Regions from separate parts of the Pseudomonas sp. D4-21 genome, predicted to be linked through region 1. Evidence: predicted binding sites of a transcription regulator. Region 1 holds the regulator's gene; each other region holds the start of a gene.

Region 1 (4,703 bases):
CGGCATCTACCGGCATTCCGCGTTTGAAACCGAACGATTCGACGAGAAAGGCCGTACCCGGTTCTGGCTGGTTCAGCAGGCGCAACTTGAGGGTGTCGCGCAGTTGATACAGGTTCAGGTTCGTGGTGTTGAGCTTGAGGTCCGCCAGGTCCGCGATGGGCCCGAGCAGTTGGCTTTCGTCATGGATCGCTTCGGCCAGGGAGCGGCTCGCATTGCTCAGTGGATGGCGCCGGCGAGTTTCGGAGAAACGCTTGAGCAAGGTTTCTTCGTCGGCATCCAGGTAGAGCACATCGCATTGGATATGGCGGCTGCGCACTTCCTCGAGCAGTTCGGGGAAGCGCGACAAGTGGCTGGGCAGGTTACGGGCATCGACCGACACGGCGACCAGCGGTTGCGCCAGTTCGGTGTGGATCAGGGCGCGCTCGGCCAACTCCGGAAGCAGGCCTGCCGGCAAGTTGTCGATGCAGTAGTAGCCGCTGTCCTCGAGCACATTGAGGGCGGTACTTTTACCGGAGCCGGAGCGGCCACTGACGATGATCATGCGCATGTTTAATGACCGTTCTGCTCGTCCAGGACAACCTGATACAAAGCGTCGTTACTCGTTGCGCTGCGCAGTCTTTCGCGCACTTCCTTGCGGTCCAGCATGCTGGCGATCTGGCGCAGCAGCTCAAGGTGCGCATCGGTCGCCGCTTCCGGAACCAGCAATACGAACAGCAGGTCGACCGGGGCGCCGTCGATGGCGTCGAAATCTATGGGTGCTTCAAGGTGCAGTAGCGCGCTGATGGGCGACGTACAGCCTTTGAGGCGGCAATGTGGAATGGCGATGCCGTTGCCAAAACCGGTGGAGCCTAGTTTTTCACGGGCGATAAGGGCCTCGAAGACGTCCTGCATTTCCAGATCCGGCACTTCGCGGTGGATCAGGTTGGCAATTTGTTCGAGGGCTTTCTTCTTACTGCCACCCGGCGCGTTCACCTGGGAACGGCCGGGGGTCAGGATGGTTTCTAGTCGGATCATGGATTGGGGGGGTTAACGACCGGTTGCGCCCTGGAGGAGGCTCTGGGTCTTTTCCTTATGCTTTTTGAGTTGGCGATCCAGCTTGTCGGTCAGCAGGTCAATCGCGGCATACATGTCATCATGCTCCGCATTGGCAACCACTTCTCCGCCGGGAATATGCAGTGTGGCTTCGATCTTCTGCTTCAGCTTTTCGACGTTCAGAATGACTTGCACGTTGGTGATCTTGTCGAAATGCCTCTCCAATCGGTCGAGTTTTTCGCCGATGTAGGTGCGCAGGGGTTCGGTCACTTCCAGTTGGTGTCCACTGATGTTGACTTGCATACAGCTTCTCCTTCGTTGCCAGTGCATAAAGCGGCAGGCTGGGTGCCTGCCACTGGAACGCTGTGGCGTGGCCTGTTACATCAACCGCTTGCGTTCGCTCGAAGGTGCGATCCCCAGGGATTCGCGGTATTTGGCGACGGTACGGCGGGCCACCTGAATGCCTTGTGCCTCCAGTAAACCAGCGATCTTGCTGTCACTCAACGGCTTTTTCTGATTTTCCGCCGCGACCAGTTTTTTGATGATCGCGCGGATGGCCGTGGACGAGCATTCGCCGCCTTCGGAGGTGCTGACGTGGCTGGAGAAAAAGTATTTCAATTCATAGATGCCCCGAGGGGTATGCATGAATTTCTGGGTGGTCACCCGTGAAATCGTCGATTCGTGCATGCCCACCGCCTCGGCAATGTCATGCAGGACCAACGGCTTCATCGCTTCGTCGCCATATTCCAGGAAGCCGCGCTGATGCTCGACGATCTGGGTGGCGACTTTCATCAGGGTTTCGTTGCGGCTCTGCAGGCTCTTGATGAACCAGCGCGCTTCCTGCAACTGGTTGCGCATGAAGGTGTTGTCGGCGCTGGTATCGGCGCGTTTGACGAAACCTGCGTACTGGGCGTTGACGCGCAGCTTGGGCATCGACTCCTGGTTGAGCTCCACCAGCCAGCGATCGTTGTGCTTGCGCACGATTACGTCGGGGACGACGTATTCGGGCTCGGTGGATTCGATCTGTGAGCCAGGACGCGGGTTGAGGCTTTGCACCAGCTCGATGACCTGGCGCAGTTCATCTTCCTTGAGCTTCATGCGACGCATCAGTTGGCTGTAGTCGCGTCCGCCCAAAAGGTCGATGTAATCGGTCACCAGGCGCTTGGCTTCGGCCAGCCACGGGGTTTTGGCGGGCAATTGGCGCAGCTGCAGCAACAGGCATTCGCCCAGGTTGCGAGCACCGATGCCGGCGGGTTCGAACTGCTGGATGCGATGCAAGACGGCTTCGATCTCGTCCAGCTCGATGTCGAGCTCGGGGTCGAAGGCTTCGAGGATTTCTTCCAGCGTCTCGTCCAGGTAACCCTGGTTGTTGATGCAATCGATCAGGGTCACGGCGATCAGGCGATCGGTATCGGACATCGGCGCCAGGTTCAATTGCCAGAGCAGATGACTCTGCAAGCTCTCGCCGGCGGACGTGCGGGTAGTGAAATCCCATTCGTCGTCATCGCCGCTCGGCAGGCTGCTGGCGCTGGTCTGATAGACGTCTTCCCAAGCCGTGTCCACGGGCAGGTCGTTGGGAATGCGCTCGTTCCATTCGCCATCCTCAAGGTTGTCCACCGTGGGGGCGGCTTCCTGTTGGTAGGTTGGTTCCTGGATTTCCGGGGTGGTTTTCTGCTCGACATTGTCGGCCAGTGGATCGGTGTTGTCGAAGTCGTCGCCCTCTTCCTGGCGTTCGAGCATCGGATTGGATTCCAGGGCCTCTTGGATTTCCTGTTGCAGGTCCAGGGTCGACAATTGGAGCAGGCGGATGGCCTGTTGCAGCTGCGGTGTCATCGTCAGCTGCTGGCCCATTCTCAAGACTAGCGATGGTTTCATGGCAGGGGCTTAACACCTTATTTGCCGGCGCACATGCGCCATCCACTACAGGGCGCCGGAGCGCCAAACTTAAGCAAATTATATGCCTGAAACTGAAGTGTTTGCCTAGGGGGCGTCTTCAATTAATTGAGAGTGCCCCACGGGTCGTCATCGGACATTCGGCGCCACCCAGGCCTTCGCCTGAGGCTTCGTGGCTTAAAGGCGGAACTCGTGGCCCAGATACACTTCCTTGACCAGCTCGTTGGCCAGGATGGTGGCCGAGTCGCCCTCGGCGATCAACTGGCCGTCGTTGACGATATAGGCGGTCTCGCAGATGTCCAGTGTCTCGCGCACGTTGTGGTCGGTGATCAGCACGCCGATCCCCTTGGCCTTGAGATGATGGATGATCTGCTTGATGTCGCCCACCGAAATCGGGTCTACGCCGGCGAAGGGTTCGTCGAGCAGAATGAATTTCGGCGCGGTAGCCAGGGCGCGGGCAATTTCCACGCGACGACGTTCGCCGCCGGACAGGCTCATGCCCAGGTTGTCGCGAATGTGGCTGATATGGAATTCCTGCAGCAGGCTCTCCAATTCCTGACGGCGGCCGGCCTTGTCGAGCTCCTTGCGGGTCTCGAGGATGGCCATGATGTTGTCGGCCACCGACAGTTTGCGGAAGATCGACGCTTCTTGCGGCAGATAACCGATACCGGCCTTCGCCCGGCCGTGCATCGGCTGGTGGCTGACATCCAGGTCGTCGATCAGTACGCGGCCCTGGTCGGCCTGAACCAGCCCGACGATCATGTAGAAACAGGTTGTCTTGCCCGCGCCGTTGGGGCCGAGCAAGCCAACGATCTGGCCGCTGTCGATGGACAGGCTGACATCGCGCACAACCTGGCGGCTCTTGTAGCTCTTGGCCAGGTGCTGGGCTTTCAGAGTTGCCATTACTGCGCCTTCTGCTCGTCGGTTTTCTTTTTCGGCTGGATCACCATGTCGATCCGCGGACGCTGTTCGGTCACCTTGCTGCCAGTGGCACGGCCGGCGCTGGCCAGCTTCTTGACCGTGTCGTAGACGATCTTCTCGCCTTGGGTCACGTTGTTGTCCTTGTCGACGACCTTGGCGCGGTCGATCAATACAACGCGGTCCTGGGCGGCGTGATACTGGATGGTGACCCCGTAACCCTGCACAGGCTTGGTGTCGCCTGCGGTCTGCAACTGTTCGAAGTACGCCAGGTTGCCCACGGATGTCACTACGTCGATATCGCCGGACTGGGTGCGGGTGATGGTGACGGTATTGCCGGTCACCTTCATCGAGCCCTGGGTAATGATCACGTCACCCTTATAGGTGGCGACACCGTTCTTGTCGTCCAGTTGCGCGTCGTCGGCCTGGATGCGGATAGGCTGGTCGCGGTCGTTGGGAAGGGCCCAGGCGCTCGCGCTTCCCAGTGCAGCGCCCAGACTGAGCAAAATAGGGAGGGTTTTAGCGAGCTTCATACTGTCCTCTTACTTTCGATAGCAGGTGTATCCTGCTTTCCTTCAAATACGCCTTCATTCCCACGCCGGTCGACACGCCGCCAGCGCCGTCGATTCTAACGGGTTGCTCGGTCTGCGCATATTCTCGCTGCGGGAAGACCGTCATGCGACTGCTGGTGATGATGGTCGTACGGTTCTTTTCATCGGTCCGTGCGATGCGCACCGAGTCGATCAGTTCGACTTCGGTGCCGCCGGGATTGACCTCGGCCCGTTCGCTCTGCACGTGCCATGGAAATTCGGTACCCCGGAACATGTTCAGGTCCGGTTTGGTCACCAGCGTGACGTCGC
Region 2 (4,703 bases), 1.9 Mb from region 1:
GTTGGAAGATGGGCATGTACATGGCAACCACAAGGCCACCGACCACCACCCCCAGGATTACCATGATGAAGGGTTCCATCAGGCTGGTGAGGTTGTCCACCAGATTATCCACCTCGGCTTCATAAAAACTCGCCACCTTGTCGAGCATGTCATCCAGCGCGCCTGATTCTTCGCCGATGGCGGTCATCTGAATCGCCAGGTTCGGGAAAACGCCGGAAGCGCGCATTGAAAAATTCAACTGCATGCCGGTCGAGACATCCTGCCGGATGCGTTGTACCGCGCGCTTGAACACTACGTTGCCGGTAGCGCCCGACACGGAATCGAGGGCTTCGACCAATGGTACGCCGGCCGCAAAGGTCGTCGACAGCGTACGGGCGTAGCGAGCCACGGCGGACTTGTACATCAAGGTGCCGATCAAGGGCAGCTTGAGCAGCCATTTGTCTCGCCAGTCACGAAATGCCTGGGAACGCTTGAGCGCATATTTCACGCCGAAGAACCCACCCACCAGCCCTCCCAGCAACATCCACCACCACTCTTGCAAGAACTCCGACAAGCCGATGACCATCAGCGTGAAGGCCGGCAGCTTTGCGCCAAAGCCTGCGAATACCGACTCGAACTGCGGCACGACCTTGATCAGCAGGATGCTTGTGACCACGGCGGCAACGGCGATCACCGCGGCAGGATAGGTCATGGCTTTCTTGATCTTGGCCTTGAGGGCCTCGCTTTTTTCCTTGTAGGTCGCGACGCGGTCCAGCAGCGTGTCCAGGGCACCGGCCTGCTCACCGGCATCTACCAGGTTGCAGTACAACTCGTCAAAATACTGGGGGCATTTGCGCAGCGAGGCGGCGAAACTGTTTCCGGCGGCGACCTCCTGCTTCACCTCGTCCACCAACTTGCGCATATTCGGGTTGTCGAAGCCCTCGCCAATGATATCGAACGCCTGCAACAGCGGCACCCCGGCCTTGAGCATCGTCGCCATCTGGCGGGTGAACAGGGCGATGTCCAACGGCTTGATGCGCTTGCCCTTGCTGAATATCGAGGTGGACTTTTTGCGAACCTTGCCCGGGTTGATGCCCTGCTTGCGCAACTGTGCCTTGACCAGTGCCGGGCTTTGGCCGGTCAGTTCGCCGGACATTTTCGTGCCTTTGCGGTCTTTGCCTTCCCACGTGTAGACGTCGGTTTTTACTGCCTTGACCGCCATGTTCAATCCTTGGTGACCCGGTTGATTTCTTCGAGGCTGGTGATGCCTTGCATCACTTTGAACAGCCCCGAGGTGCGCAAGTCGTTAAAGCCGTCCTTGCGCATCTGCAGGTCGATTTCCAGGGAGTTGCCCTCGGCCATGATCAATCGTTGCAGCTCTGGCGTGTTCTTCACCACTTCGTATACCCCCACGCGACCTTTGTAACCGCTGTTGCACTGTTCGCAACCGACCGGCTCATAGATCGTGAATGAGCCGATGCGTTCCCGGGGGAAACCCTCTTTAAGCAGGGTTTCCTCGGGAATCTCGATGGCTCTCTTGCACTGTGCGCACAGCTTGCGCGCCAGGCGCTGGGCGATGATCAGGTGGACCGCCGTGGCAATGTTGAAGCCGGGGATGCCCATGTTCTGCAGGCGGATCAGTGTTTCGGCGGCGCTGTTGGTGTGTAGGGTGGACAGCACCAGATGCCCGGTCTGGGCGGCCTTGATGGCGATTTCGGCGGTTTCCAGGTCACGGATCTCGCCGACCATGATCACGTCCGGGTCCTGACGCAGGAACGAGCGCAGGGCATGGGCGAAATCCAAGCCCTGGCGCGGGTTCACGTTGACCTGGTTGATGCCTTCCATATTGATTTCCACCGGGTCCTCCGCCGTGGAGATATTGATATCCACGGTGTTGAGGATGTTCAGGCCGGTGTAGAGCGACACGGTCTTGCCCGAGCCGGTCGGCCCGGTCACCAGGATCAACCCTTGTGGTTGCTTCAAGGCTGTCATGTACAGGTCTTTCTGTTCCGGCTCATAGCCCAGGGCATCGATGCCCATTTGCGCGCTGGAGGGATCGAGGATCCGGATCACCACTTTTTCCCCCCACAGCGTGGGCAGGGTATTGACCCGGAAGTCGATGGACTTGGTCTTCGACAGGCGCATCTTCAGTCGACCGTCCTGGGGTTTGCGTCGCTCGGAAATGTCCAGGCTCGCCATGACTTTCAAGCGCGCGGCAATGCGGTTGGCTAGCTGGATAGGAGGCTTGGCGACCTCCCGCAGCATGCCGTCGGTACGCACCCGCACCCGGTAGGTTTTCTCATAAGGCTCGAAGTGCAGGTCGGAAGAGCCGCCCTTGATCGCGTCCAGCAGCATCTTGTTGACGAAACGCACGACCGGCGCATCGTCGCCGTCCTGCCCCGCGATTGTGTCCTGCTTGCGGTCGTCGATCGACTCGATGTCCAGGCCGTCGAGATCGACGTCGGCCATGCCCTCCAGGCCGGTGCTGCTGGATTCGAAGAATTTTTCAATGGCATCGCTGAGCTTGTCGTCTTCCACCAGGATGGCTTCGGTGGTCAGGCCGGTGCTGAACTGGATGTCGTTGATGGCTTGGTGATTGGTGGGGTCGGAAATGCCCACATAGAGCTTGTTGCCGCGCCGCCACAGCGGCAGCACGTGATGCTGGCGCACCAGTTTCTCGCTGACCAGGCCGGCGGGCTGGTTGTCTTTGTCTAGGCTGTTGAGGTCCAGCAGGGCGATACCAAAATGCTCGGAGGCGATTTCCGCCACCTGGCGGCTCTGGATCAGTTTGTTTTGCACCAGGTAGCTGACCAGGGGCACTCGGTTGCGCTGGGCCTGTTGAAAAGCATGCTGCGCGCTTTGTTCGGTGATCAGTTCAGCCAACACCAATTGCTTGGCCAGGCCGCTGAGGGCGATGTCATTCATGGGGATACCGGACGCGGACTGTTCATGATTTATAGCCTAGTCAAGCATCGGTGGCTGACCAGCGAGCAGAGGTGACAAAAAGCGTCAGATAGTGCGGCTGTTGGGGTAGGAGGTTGATCTCATGCGGCAGGGAAAGCCTGGGCTGGCGGGGCTTCCAGGGTTGGCATGTGCCCTGCAATGACCGTTTCAGGTCATGAGATTTCGACTCATGCACGGGAGATGTCTATGAATAAGCTAAAGGGTTTTACACTGATCGAGCTGCTGATCGTGGTGGCGATCATTGGGATCCTGGCGACGTTTGCGTTGCCGCAGTACTCGAAGTACCAGGCGCGGGCGAAGGTGACGGTCGGGCTGGCGGAAGCTTCTTCATTGAAGGTGCCGGTTGAAGACCTTCTGAATAAAGGTACAACGCCAACCGCTGCCAACACGGGCGTACCGGCGTCGAGCAATAACTGCACGATGACCATTGGGGGTGACGCGGCCGCTGGGACGGCCAGCATCACTTGCACTATCAAAGAGGCACCTGCCTCCATCATAGGCAAGACGATCATTCTCAGCCGTGCCGGCACAGGTGCCTGGACATGTACTTCTAACGTTGCGGAAGAGTTCTTGCCTGCGGGCGGTTGCACAGCAGCGGCTGGCGCGGCAGCGGGTTGACAGTTGTTGCGAGACTAACCAAAGCCCCGCATCAGCGGGGCTTTGTCATTTAGCGGAGGTAAATCTCCAATATCGAAATAACCTCGGTAATTCATGAGCTTAGCAATCCGGCAAAACCCGCATGTTGCATGTACCAAATCCCTCGGTCATGCAATTTGCATGATTATGAAAATAACCGCTTCGCTTAACTTATTGATTTATAACGAATTTCACATCGTTTCAAAACTGGCACAGCCTTCGCACTACTCCTGACAACCTGCCGCGATGCAATTTCGGCAGTTTCTGAGAAAAACAGGAGTTACTCGTATGAAGAAGTTCGCTATCACTGCCGCTGCTGCCACTGCACTGACCCTGACCATGGCTAGCGCTTTCGCCGAGACCACTCAAGCAACTCAGGCCCCGATGATGCTGGCTGCGGGCGAAGTGACAGAGGCTAAGGAAGACGTTTCCGATACCTGGATCACCACCAAGGTCAAGGCCGACCTGGTGACCGAGAAAGGCATTCCAGGCTCCGACATCAAGGTTGAAACCAACAAGGGCGTCGTGTCCCTGTCTTCGACCGCTGTGTTGAGCGATGCCCAGAAAGACACCGCCGTCGCGATCGCCAAGAAAATCAAAGGGGTACGTGATGTGTCGGCCGATGGCCTGAAATCCGAGTAAGGCAAGGCTTCTCGCCTGGACGGGAGAAGGCGCGGCAAGCGGGCTGTGTTTTACGCTTGCCGATGCTTTGGAGTTCATGCGAAAGGCCACATGGACGTGGCCATTACAGGCCCCCGGCATTCGTGCCGGGGGCCTGTTCTATTCTGGGAAGGAGAGAATGTGAGCCAGTCAGGGAAACCGGGTAGTCCCTTTCGCGAGCAGGCTCGCTCCCACATTTGACCGCATTCTTCCAGAAACAACCCGGCCCCTGTGGGAGCGAGCCTGCTCGCGAAGGCGCAGGCACTGTCGCTGCAGATACGCTGGAATAGCCCAACCAATCACCGCCCACGCTTGCTGGTAATCTCCACCAGCCGATTCCTCTCGAAGCGCAAGTACTGGTACATCCCGCTACGGGGTCCGTAAGTCCATTCCTCCACCGGATACTCCTCCCGGCGGTTGACGCTGCGTTTGTAGCCCAGATCATCACGCGCTGCAGGCTGTCC
Region 3 (4,703 bases), 1.2 Mb from region 1:
ACCGACACGACATGCCTTGAGTTCAGGCAGGCCGGCGAGTAGCTCGTCCGTCACCAGATGAAAGCCCCGGGGCCTCGCCCGCAGGGTTATCAACGTCTGTTGCCACATACAGATCTCCGCACGTTCGGCGCGCATTCTAGCGCGCTCTGGAAAAAAACAAAGGGCCTAATATTCCTGCCTCGATGTAAGTCTTTGGCGGTAGAAAAACCCATGTCGTATACACAACAAAAGGCGTCGGAAAAAACCGGCGAACCTTGTGAGCAATGACAAATTCCAGACAAAAAAATGCCCGGCGAACCGGGCATTTTTTTTGCGCGTTGCTTACAGGTTGTAACCACGCTCGTTGTGCTGGGCCAAGTCCAGGCCCACGGCTTCTTCTTCCTCGGAGACACGCAGGCCCATGACGGCGTCCAGTACCTTGAGAATGATGAAGGTCACGACCGCGGTATAGATCACGGTGAAACCCACGCCTTTGAATTGAATCCACACTTGTGCGCCGATATCGGTCACAGTGCCGAAGCCACCCAGTGCCGGTGCAGCGAATACACCGGTCAGGATCGCCCCGAGGATACCGCCGATGCCATGTACGCCGAAGGCATCCAGGGAGTCGTCATAGCCGAGCTTGCGCTTGAGGGTGGTGGCGCAGAAGAAGCACACCACGCCCGCCGCCAGGCCGATGACCAAGGCGCCCATCGGGCCCACGGTGCCGGCAGCCGGGGTGATTGCAACCAGGCCGGCCACCACGCCCGAGGCAATGCCCAGCGCGCTTGGCTTGCCGTGGGTGATCCACTCGGCAAACATCCAGCCCAGTGCCGCGGCAGCCGTGGCGATCTGGGTGACCAGCATCGCCATGCCGGCAGTGCCGTTGGCCGCGACGGCGGAGCCGGCGTTGAAGCCGAACCAGCCTACCCACAGCATGGCCGCGCCCATCAGGGTATAACCCAGGTTATGCGGTGCCATTGGGGTGGTCGGGAAACCTTTGCGCTTGCCCAATACCAGACAGGCTACGAGACCGGCGATACCGGCGTTGATATGCACCACGGTGCCGCCGGCGAAGTCCAGCACGCCCCAATCCCACATCAGGCCGCCGTTGCCGGACCAGACCATGTGCGCAATCGGCGCATACACCAGGGTGAACCACACGCCCATGAAGATCAGCATGGCGGAGAATTTCATCCGCTCGGCAAAGGCACCGACGATCAGCGCTGGGGTGATGATGGCGAAGGTCATCTGGAAAGTGATGAACACCGCTTCTGGAAACAATGCAGCCGGACCGGTCAGGCTGGCCGGGGTGACGCCCGCCAGGAATGCCTTGCCCAGGCCGCCGATGAAGGAATTGAAGTTGACGACGCCCTGTTCCATGCCAGTGGTGTCGAATGCGATGCTGTAGCCGTAGATGACCCACAGGACGCTGATCAGACCGGTGATGGCGAAGCACTGCATCATCACCGAAAGAATGTTTTTCGACCGAACCATGCCGCCGTAGAACAGCGCAAGGCCAGGGATGGTCATGAACAGGACAAGAATCGTGGCAGTCAACATCCAGGCAGTGTCGCCGGAGTTGAGGACTGGGGCTGCCGCTTCTTCCGCCATGGCCAGGCCAGGCATTACGAAGGACAACAGGGCTCCTAGCCCTGCGAATTTACGCAGAGTCATATTGTTTTCTCCTGGGGCGTTGGGTTTGACGGCTTAGATAGCGTCGGTATCGGTTTCGCCGGTACGGATGCGAATGGCCTGTTCCAGATTGACCACGAAGATCTTTCCGTCACCAATCTTGCCGGTGTTGGCGGCCTTGGTAATCGCCTCGATGACCCGATCAAGATCCTTGTCGTCGATGGCGACATCGATCTTCACCTTGGGCAGGAAGTCGACCACGTATTCCGCGCCGCGATACAGCTCGGTATGGCCTTTCTGCCGACCGAAGCCTTTGACTTCAGTAACGGTAATGCCCTGCACGCCGATTTCGGACAGCGACTCGCGTACGTCGTCCAGCTTGAACGGCTTGATGATGGCAGTGACTAGCTTCATGAAACTCTCTCCCGAATTGGTGGACTTGCCCCAGGAAAACAAACCCGACTCAAGTCTAAGCGCAGTGCCTGGCTTTGTAACGCGTCGTCGGCCCAAGTTGCCCGACCGGTGCCAGCTGACTACTCCTGACGAAACTCCCCGCTCCGCCTGCTGCACTGCATTCGTCACAGCGACTGCATCAGTGCATGGGTCACCAGCCACTAAGCAGAAAGCTTGCCATCTGTACCCAACCCCCCTGATTTCAACCCTTTACCCGTTGCGCCGGCCTGCGCCGAACCACGAACCGCAGCGATACGCACAACAACGGTGCGGTGATGCCCGGGGCCGTGCGCGAAAAGCGTGCAACCCGAGCCGCGAATTGACTATAGACACTGCGTGATACACTGCCCGCCATTGTTTCCAGGACACCTGACATGCTCGCGCCCAAAGACCTCCTCGACGCCCTGAGCGGCCACGCCTCTCGCCTGTTGAGCGGCGACACGCCACTCCCCAAGAATGAAATCGAAAGCCAGTTCAAGGCCCTGCTGCAAAGCGGGTTCAGCAAGCTGGACCTGGTCAGCCGGGAAGAATTCGACAGCCAGATGGTCGTGCTGGCCCGGACCCGGGCACGGCTGGAGAGCCTGGAAGCCAAGGTGGCCGAGCTGGAGGCGCGACTCGACCCCAAGGACGAGTGAGCACCTCTTGCCAGGGATGCGGCGTTAAGCGCGTGATTTGTCCCAGGCCCACCAGATCATCCAAAGCGCCGGCAGGGGCTCGCCGCCTGTAACGGCAATTGAAAAACAACCGCCTGAATGGCGGTTGTTCATTCATGCCCCCACTGGCGCAACATCCTGCGAAAATTTGCCCCTTCAATTGCCCCGCCCTCTCAGTTTCCCCGGACTAGTCTTCAAGAGCCGCAGGATGCGGCTCTCCATCAGTCAAGGAACGCTTCATGTCGCTCGCCATCGTCCACAGCCGCGCCCAAGTGGGGGTCGAAGCCCCTGCCGTTACCGTTGAGGTTCATCTGGCCAACGGCTTGCCGTCACTGACGATGGTCGGCCTGCCGGAGGCGGCGGTGAAGGAGAGCAAGGACCGGGTGCGCAGCGCGATCATCAATTCGGGGCTCAATTTCCCGGCGCGGCGCATCACCCTGAACCTGGCGCCAGCGGATCTCCCCAAGGACGGAGGCCGGTTCGACCTGGCGATTGCCTTGGGAATCCTGTCGGCCAGCGTGCAGGTGCCGACCTTGATGCTGGACGACGTGGAGTGCCTCGGCGAACTGGCATTGTCCGGCGCCGTGAGACCGGTACGCGGCGTGCTCCCCGCGGCGCTGGCGGCACGCAAGGCTGGACGCATGCTGTTGGTACCCCGGGCCAACGCCGAGGAAGCTTGCCTGGCGTCGGGGCTGAAGGTGATCGCCGTGGACCATCTGCTCGAAGCAGTGGCGCATTTCAACGGCCACGCCCCAGTCGAGCCTTTTGTGTCCAACGGGCTGCTCTCGGCCAGCAAGCCCTATCCCGACCTCAGCGAAGTACAAGGTCAAGCCGGAGCCAAGCGCGCCTTGCTGATCGCGGCAGCGGGAGCTCACAACCTGTTGTTCAGTGGCCCACCCGGTACGGGCAAGACGCTGCTGGCGAGTCGTTTGCCGGGGTTGCTGCCACCGCTGGCCGAAAGCGAGGCCCTGGAGGTCGCGGCTATACAGTCGGTTGCCAGTTGCGTGCCCTTGAGCCATTGGCCGCAACGGCCGTTCCGCCAGCCACACCATTCGGCGTCCGGCCCTGCCCTGGTGGGTGGAGGCTCCAAGCCGCAACCGGGGGAAATCACCCTCGCCCACCACGGCGTGCTGTTCCTGGACGAGCTTCCAGAGTTTGATCGCAAGGTATTGGAAGTCCTGAGGGAGCCCTTGGAGTCGGGGCATATCGTGGTTTCGCGCGCCCGCGATCGCGTGCGCTTCCCGGCCCGCTTCCAGTTGGTAGCGGCCATGAACCCCTGCCCCTGTGGATACCTTGGCGAGCCCAGCGGCCGCTGCTCGTGCACACCGGACATGGTGCAGCGCTATCGCAACAAGCTGTCCGGCCCCTTGCTCGACCGCATCGACCTGCACCTGACCGTGGCGCGGGAAGCCACGGCGCTCAATCCCAAAGGCGAACCGGGGGACGACACCGCCACCGCGGCCGAGCGGGTGGCCGAAGCCCGGGAACGCCAGCAAACCCGCCAAGGCTGTGCCAACGCATTCCTCGATCTACCGGGGCTGCGCCGCCATTGCAAACTGTCCTCGACCGACGAGGCGTGGCTGGAAACCGCCTGCGAACGACTGTCCCTGTCGCTGCGAGCCGCCCACCGCTTGCTGAAGGTCGCCCGCACGCTGGCCGACCTTCAGCAGTTGGAACGGATCAGCCGCGAGCACTTGGCCGAAGCCCTGCAATACCGGCCCGCAACGCCATGAAACAGGTCACGGCTTGCTCAGGTCCACCAGCGGTGTGTCTCGCACCTCGGCCTTTCGATCGCCCTGGATGTCATCGATGCGCTTGAGGGCTTTGTCCACGGCCCCCTTGTCCGCCAGAAGACTGTAGTGGATCTGGAACTGCTTGCGCTCTTTCGGTGCGATGCTGGGCACCAGGCCCAGCGGACGCTGGTAGCGGCGGTTATAGGAAAAACTGGTACCTGGCTCCAAGCCGGTCACGTAGCCCTGGCCT
Region 4 (4,703 bases), 580 kb from region 1:
TGGCGTCGGTGTATTTGTAGATCTGCGCGGCGGCGGGCAGCGTCAGCAGCAATAAAAGGAGAATTGAACCGCGACCCATGGAGGATTGACCGTAAAACAAAAGTGATGGGTAGCAGCATAGGCCAGGGTGGGCGGTTGGCCAAAGAAGTTGCATCAACCTTTGTGGGTTGTGGTGTGCCTGGTTTTTGGCCGACGCAAATCCAGCGTGGGAGCGAGCCTGCTCGCGAAAGCGGCGTGTCAGACGCCGCGATGCTGAGGCTGCCGGCCCATTCGCGAGCAGGCTCGCTCCCACAGGGTTTTGGAAATATTTCTCAGGATTTCGGGGAGATACACAGTCCGCCGGTTGCCCGGATCAGGGCCAGCCGGTGCACCGGGTGCTGTTTGTTGTGGTGGGTGGCCTGGGCCAGCCATTGCGGGCACTGTGGATCGGTGCGGTAGGGCGCGAAGTCGGCCAGTTGTTGCAGCAGGCGTTTTTGCAGGCGGTCGAGTTTAGGGCGGATCTCGCCTACCAGGTCCGGGCGCGGCAGGTCTGGCGCCTTGCCGTCCAGGGCCCAGTCGGACAAGTTGATGTATTGGACCAGTTTGTTGGCTTCTATCTGGGCGGCGAAAAACGCCTCCACCGTCTCGCCGTTCAGCTTGTAGGTGGGCGCCTGGGCCACGGCGGCGGCAATGACTTCGCGCTCGCGCGGACGGTCCTCTACGGGTTTGCCACTGTCCCATTTGCTCAATGCCACTTGATCTGCGATCAGCAGGCGTTCGCCGATGGCATTGAGCAACGGCGTCAGGGCGTCGGGGGCGTTGCTGGCCTCGGCTGTGGAACACAGCAGTGCGGCAGACAGGGCGAGGCAAATCTTCAAGCGGGAAGTCATTGGCGATCTCGTCTTGTAAGGGAAGCGGCGCACCATCATGCACGCATCCTGCGCCCATAAAAAAGGCCTCCCGAAGGAGGCCTCTCTTTAGTTCACGCCGTGCGTGGCGGCGCTTACTGGATCAGCAGCTGTAGTACAGCTCGTATTCCAGTGGGTGTACGAAGGTGCGAACCTTGATTTCTTCTTCGCTTTTCAGTGCGATGTAAGCGTCGATGAAGTCATCGCTGAATACGCCGCCCTTGGTCAGGAACGCACGGCCCTTGTCCAGCTCTTCCAGGGCTTCTTTCAGGCTGCCACAAACCTGTGGGATTTCCTTGGCCTCTTCAGGCGGCAGGTCATACAGGTTTTTGTCAGCGGCATCGCCAGGGTGGATCTTGTTCTGGATACCGTCCAGGCCGGCCATCATCAGTGCAGCGAAGGCCAGGTATGGGTTGGCAGCCGGATCCGGGAAGCGCGCTTCGATACGGCGGGCTTTTGGGCTGTTAACGTAAGGGATACGGATCGAGGCGGAACGGTTGCGAGCCGAGTAGGCCAGCATGACCGGGGCTTCGAAGCCTGGTACCAGACGCTTGTAGGAGTTGGTCGACGGGTTGGTGAAGCCGTTCAGGGCCTTACCGTGCTTGATGATGCCACCGATGAAGTACAGGGCAGTGTCCGACAGACCGGCATAACCTTCGCCAGCGAAGGTGTTCTTGCCGTCCTTGGAGATCGACATGTGCACGTGCATGCCCGAACCGTTGTCGCCGTACAGAGGCTTCGGCATGAAGGTCGCGGTGCGGCCGTAGGCGTCGGCAACGTTGTGTACGCAGTACTTCAGGGTCTGGACTTCGTCAGCCTTCTTCACCAGTGTGTTGAATTTCACACCGATTTCGTTCTGGCCGGCAGTTGCCACTTCGTGGTGGTGAACTTCGACGGTCTGGCCCATTTCTTCCAGTGCGTTGCACATGGAGGTACGGATTTCGTGGTCGAAGTCGAACGGTGGAACCGGGAAGTAGCCGCCTTTGATACCTGGACGGTGGCCTTTGTTGCCGCCTTCCACGTCCTGGTCGGACATCCACGAACCTTGTTCGGAGAAGATCTTGAACATGGAGCCGGAGATATCGGACTTGAACTTGACCGAGTCAAAGATGAAGAACTCAGGCTCTGGACCGAAGAAAGCGGTGTCGCCGATACCGGTGGACTTCAGGTATTCCTCGGCGCGGTGGGCAATGGCGCGTGGGTCGCGGTCATAACCTTGCATGGTCGAAGGTTCGATGATGTCGCAGACCAGGATCAGGGTCGGCTCTTCGGTGAACGGGTCCAGGACGGCGGTTTCGTCGTCCGGCATCAGGATCATGTCGGAGGCTTCGATGCCTTTCCAGCCGGAGATGGAAGAACCGTCGAACATCTTGCCGATTTCGAAGAATTCGTCGTCCAGCGCATCACGGGCCGGCATGGTCACGTGATGTTGAGTGCCTTTGGTGTCAGTGAAGCGCAGATCAATCCACTTGACGTCATGATCTTTGATGAGTTGAACCGACTTCGACATATGTCCTCCGGGTGGCTTCGGGCGGGTAGTGGAGTGCCCTTAGATATGGGTGATGCCGGCGCGAATACTCTGCCAAGGCAACCTGCCTCACAAGGGAGCAAATTGCATGCCAGTGCCCCACCATGGGTTTTTTGCACCAAATCCACGCTTTTACAGGCGCAAATCAAAGATTGTCAGACAATAACGCACTGCAATGTGGCGCCGTCAATCGATAATGACCCGTTTTGGTGCATGAAAAACCATCTGCACATAAACTGGTTAAACCTTGAGCAATTTCCGCTATAATCCGCGCCCCCTTTTTCGGCTGGCCGTTCGCGCGCTGTTTTCATGAAACTAATCGTAAAAGTCTTCCCCGAGATCACCATCAAGAGCCGCCCGGTACGGATGCGTTTCATCCGCCAGTTGGCCAAGAACATCCGTGCCGTGCTCCGTGACCTGGACCCGGCCGTCGTGGTGAACGGTGTGTGGGACAACCTCGAACTGGAAACCCGCGTCAGCGAACCCAAGCTGCTGAAGGAAATGACCGAGCGCCTGAGCTGCATGCCGGGCATCGCGCATTTCCTGCAAGTTGACGAGTACCCGCTGGGGGACTTCGACGATATCCTCGCCAAGTGCATGCTCCATTATGGTGATGCACTGGCCGGAAAGATCTTTTCGGTCCGCTGCAAGCGCGCCGGCAAGCACCCGTTCAGTTCCATGGACGTGGAACGTTATGTCGGCAGCCAGCTGCGCCGGCAGTGCGGCGCCGCCGGGATTTCGCTGAAAGATCCGCAGGTTGAAGTGCGCATCGAAATTCGCGACCAGCGGTTGTTCGTGATCCACAGCCAGCACGACAGCATCGGCGGTTACCCGTTGGGGTCACTGGAGCAAACGCTGGTGCTGATGTCCGGTGGCTTCGATTCCACCGTCGCCGCTTACCAGATCATGCGTCGCGGCCTGATGAGCCATTTCTGCTTCTTCAACCTCGGCGGGCGCGCCCATGAGCTGGGCGTGATGGAAGTGGCGCACTTCATCTGGAAGAAGTACGGCAGCTCCCAGCGCGTGTTATTTGTGAGCGTGCCGTTCGAAGAAGTCCTGGGCGAGATTCTCGGCAAAGTCGATAACAGTCATATGGGCGTCATTTTGAAGCGTATGATGTTGCGTGCCGCGACGAGCATCGCCGACCGGCTGCACATCGACGCGCTGGTGACCGGCGAGGCGATTTCCCAGGTATCGAGCCAGACGCTGCCGAACCTGTCGGTAATCGACTGCGTGACCGAGAAACTCGTGCTGCGCCCGCTGATCGCCAGCCACAAGCAGGACATCATCGACACGGCGAACGAGATCGGCACCGCCGATTTCGCCCGGCACATGCCCGAGTACTGCGGGGTCATCTCGGTCAATCCGAAGACGGCGGCCAAGCGCGGGCGCGTGGAGCACGAAGAGAAAGAATTCGACATGGCGGTACTCGAGCGCGCGATCGAGAACGCCAGGCTGGTACCGATCGATCGGGTCATCGACGAATTGGGCCAGGACATCCAGATTGAAGAAGTCGGCGAAGCGCTGGCCGGTCAGATCATCATCGACATCCGTCACCCGGACGATGCTGAGGACGACCCGCTGAGCATCGCCGGCGTCGAGGTACAAACGATGCCGTTCTATGCAGTGAACGCGCGTTTCAAGGAACTGGACCCTACTCGCCAGTACCTGCTGTATTGCGACAAAGGCGTGATGAGTCGCCTGCATGCTCACCATTTGCTCAGTGAGGGGCATGCCAATGTGCGCGTTTATCGACCGAGCTAAGTGCCCGGGGCTGTTTGCCTGTGGCCTGCGTCACCGGCCCCCCGACGCCGCCGACACGCTGTAACTGTCGGACTCTACTGTAAATCGCTGCCACGACCTGTCAGCACACCGAATCCTCTGATCGAGATACACAAGTGATCGAAAATCTACGCAACATCGCCATCATTGCTCACGTTGACCATGGTAAGACCACCCTGGTAGACAAACTCTTGCGTCAATCCGGCACCCTGGAGCGCAACGAGCTCAACGACGAGCGCGTGATGGACTCCAACGACCAGGAAAAAGAGCGCGGTATTACCATCCTGGCGAAAAACACCGCCATCAACTGGAACGGCTACCACATCAACATCGTGGACACCCCGGGCCACGCCGACTTCGGTGGTGAAGTAGAGCGCGTGATGTCGATGGTCGACTCCGTGCTGCTGCTGGTTGACGCCCAGGACGGCCCTATGCCGCAAACCCGTTTCGTGACCAAGAAGGCCTTCGAAGCCGGCCTGCGTCCGATCGTGTGCATCAACAAGGTT

What was found. Region 1 encodes sigma-54, which starts transcription at its own class of promoters, with help from an activator protein. Its sites were predicted from a motif close to ANTGGCATNNANNTTGCTNT; they were not measured.
Region 2: the regulator sigma-54 is predicted to act here: its motif matches at 3,064-3,083, upstream of J3Q04_RS21295 (pilin).
Region 3: the regulator sigma-54 is predicted to act here: its motif matches at 2,230-2,249, upstream of glnK (P-II family nitrogen regulator).
Region 4: the regulator sigma-54 is predicted to act here: its motif matches at 2,492-2,511, upstream of glnA (type I glutamate--ammonia ligase).

Annotation. Positions count from the first base shown of each region.
Region 1 covers NZ_CP071664.1:996,238-1,000,940, forward strand. Annotated here, with positions in the region: gene rapZ (RNase adapter RapZ) at 1-547, opposite strand, end outside; gene ptsN (PTS IIA-like nitrogen regulatory protein PtsN) at 550-1,014, opposite strand; gene hpf (ribosome hibernation-promoting factor, HPF/YfiA family) at 1,027-1,335, opposite strand; gene J3Q04_RS04330 (RNA polymerase factor sigma-54) at 1,411-2,907, opposite strand; gene lptB (LPS export ABC transporter ATP-binding protein) at 3,103-3,828, opposite strand; gene lptA (lipopolysaccharide transport periplasmic protein LptA) at 3,828-4,376, opposite strand; gene lptC (LPS export ABC transporter periplasmic protein LptC) at 4,363-4,703, opposite strand, start outside.
Region 2 covers NZ_CP071664.1:4,735,964-4,740,666, reverse strand. Annotated here, with positions in the region: gene J3Q04_RS21305 (type II secretion system F family protein) at 1-1,201, opposite strand, end outside; gene pilB (type IV-A pilus assembly ATPase PilB) at 1,204-2,904, opposite strand; gene J3Q04_RS21295 (pilin) at 3,130-3,561, shown strand; gene J3Q04_RS21290 (BON domain-containing protein) at 3,868-4,221, shown strand; gene J3Q04_RS21285 (DUF2845 domain-containing protein) at 4,539-4,703, opposite strand, start outside.
Region 3 covers NZ_CP071664.1:5,420,232-5,424,934, forward strand. Annotated here, with positions in the region: gene J3Q04_RS24595 (secondary thiamine-phosphate synthase enzyme YjbQ) at 1-108, opposite strand, end outside; gene J3Q04_RS24600 (ammonium transporter) at 322-1,656, opposite strand; gene glnK (P-II family nitrogen regulator) at 1,690-2,028, opposite strand; gene J3Q04_RS24610 (accessory factor UbiK family protein) at 2,442-2,702, shown strand; gene J3Q04_RS24615 (YifB family Mg chelatase-like AAA ATPase) at 2,960-4,453, shown strand; gene J3Q04_RS24620 (aldose 1-epimerase family protein) at 4,460-4,703, opposite strand, start outside.
Region 4 covers NZ_CP071664.1:421,232-425,934, forward strand. Annotated here, with positions in the region: gene J3Q04_RS01960 (DUF4124 domain-containing protein) at 1-79, opposite strand, end outside; gene J3Q04_RS01965 (chorismate mutase) at 312-869, opposite strand; gene glnA (type I glutamate--ammonia ligase) at 991-2,397, opposite strand; gene thiI (tRNA uracil 4-sulfurtransferase ThiI) at 2,725-4,179, shown strand; gene typA (translational GTPase TypA) at 4,314-4,703, shown strand, end outside.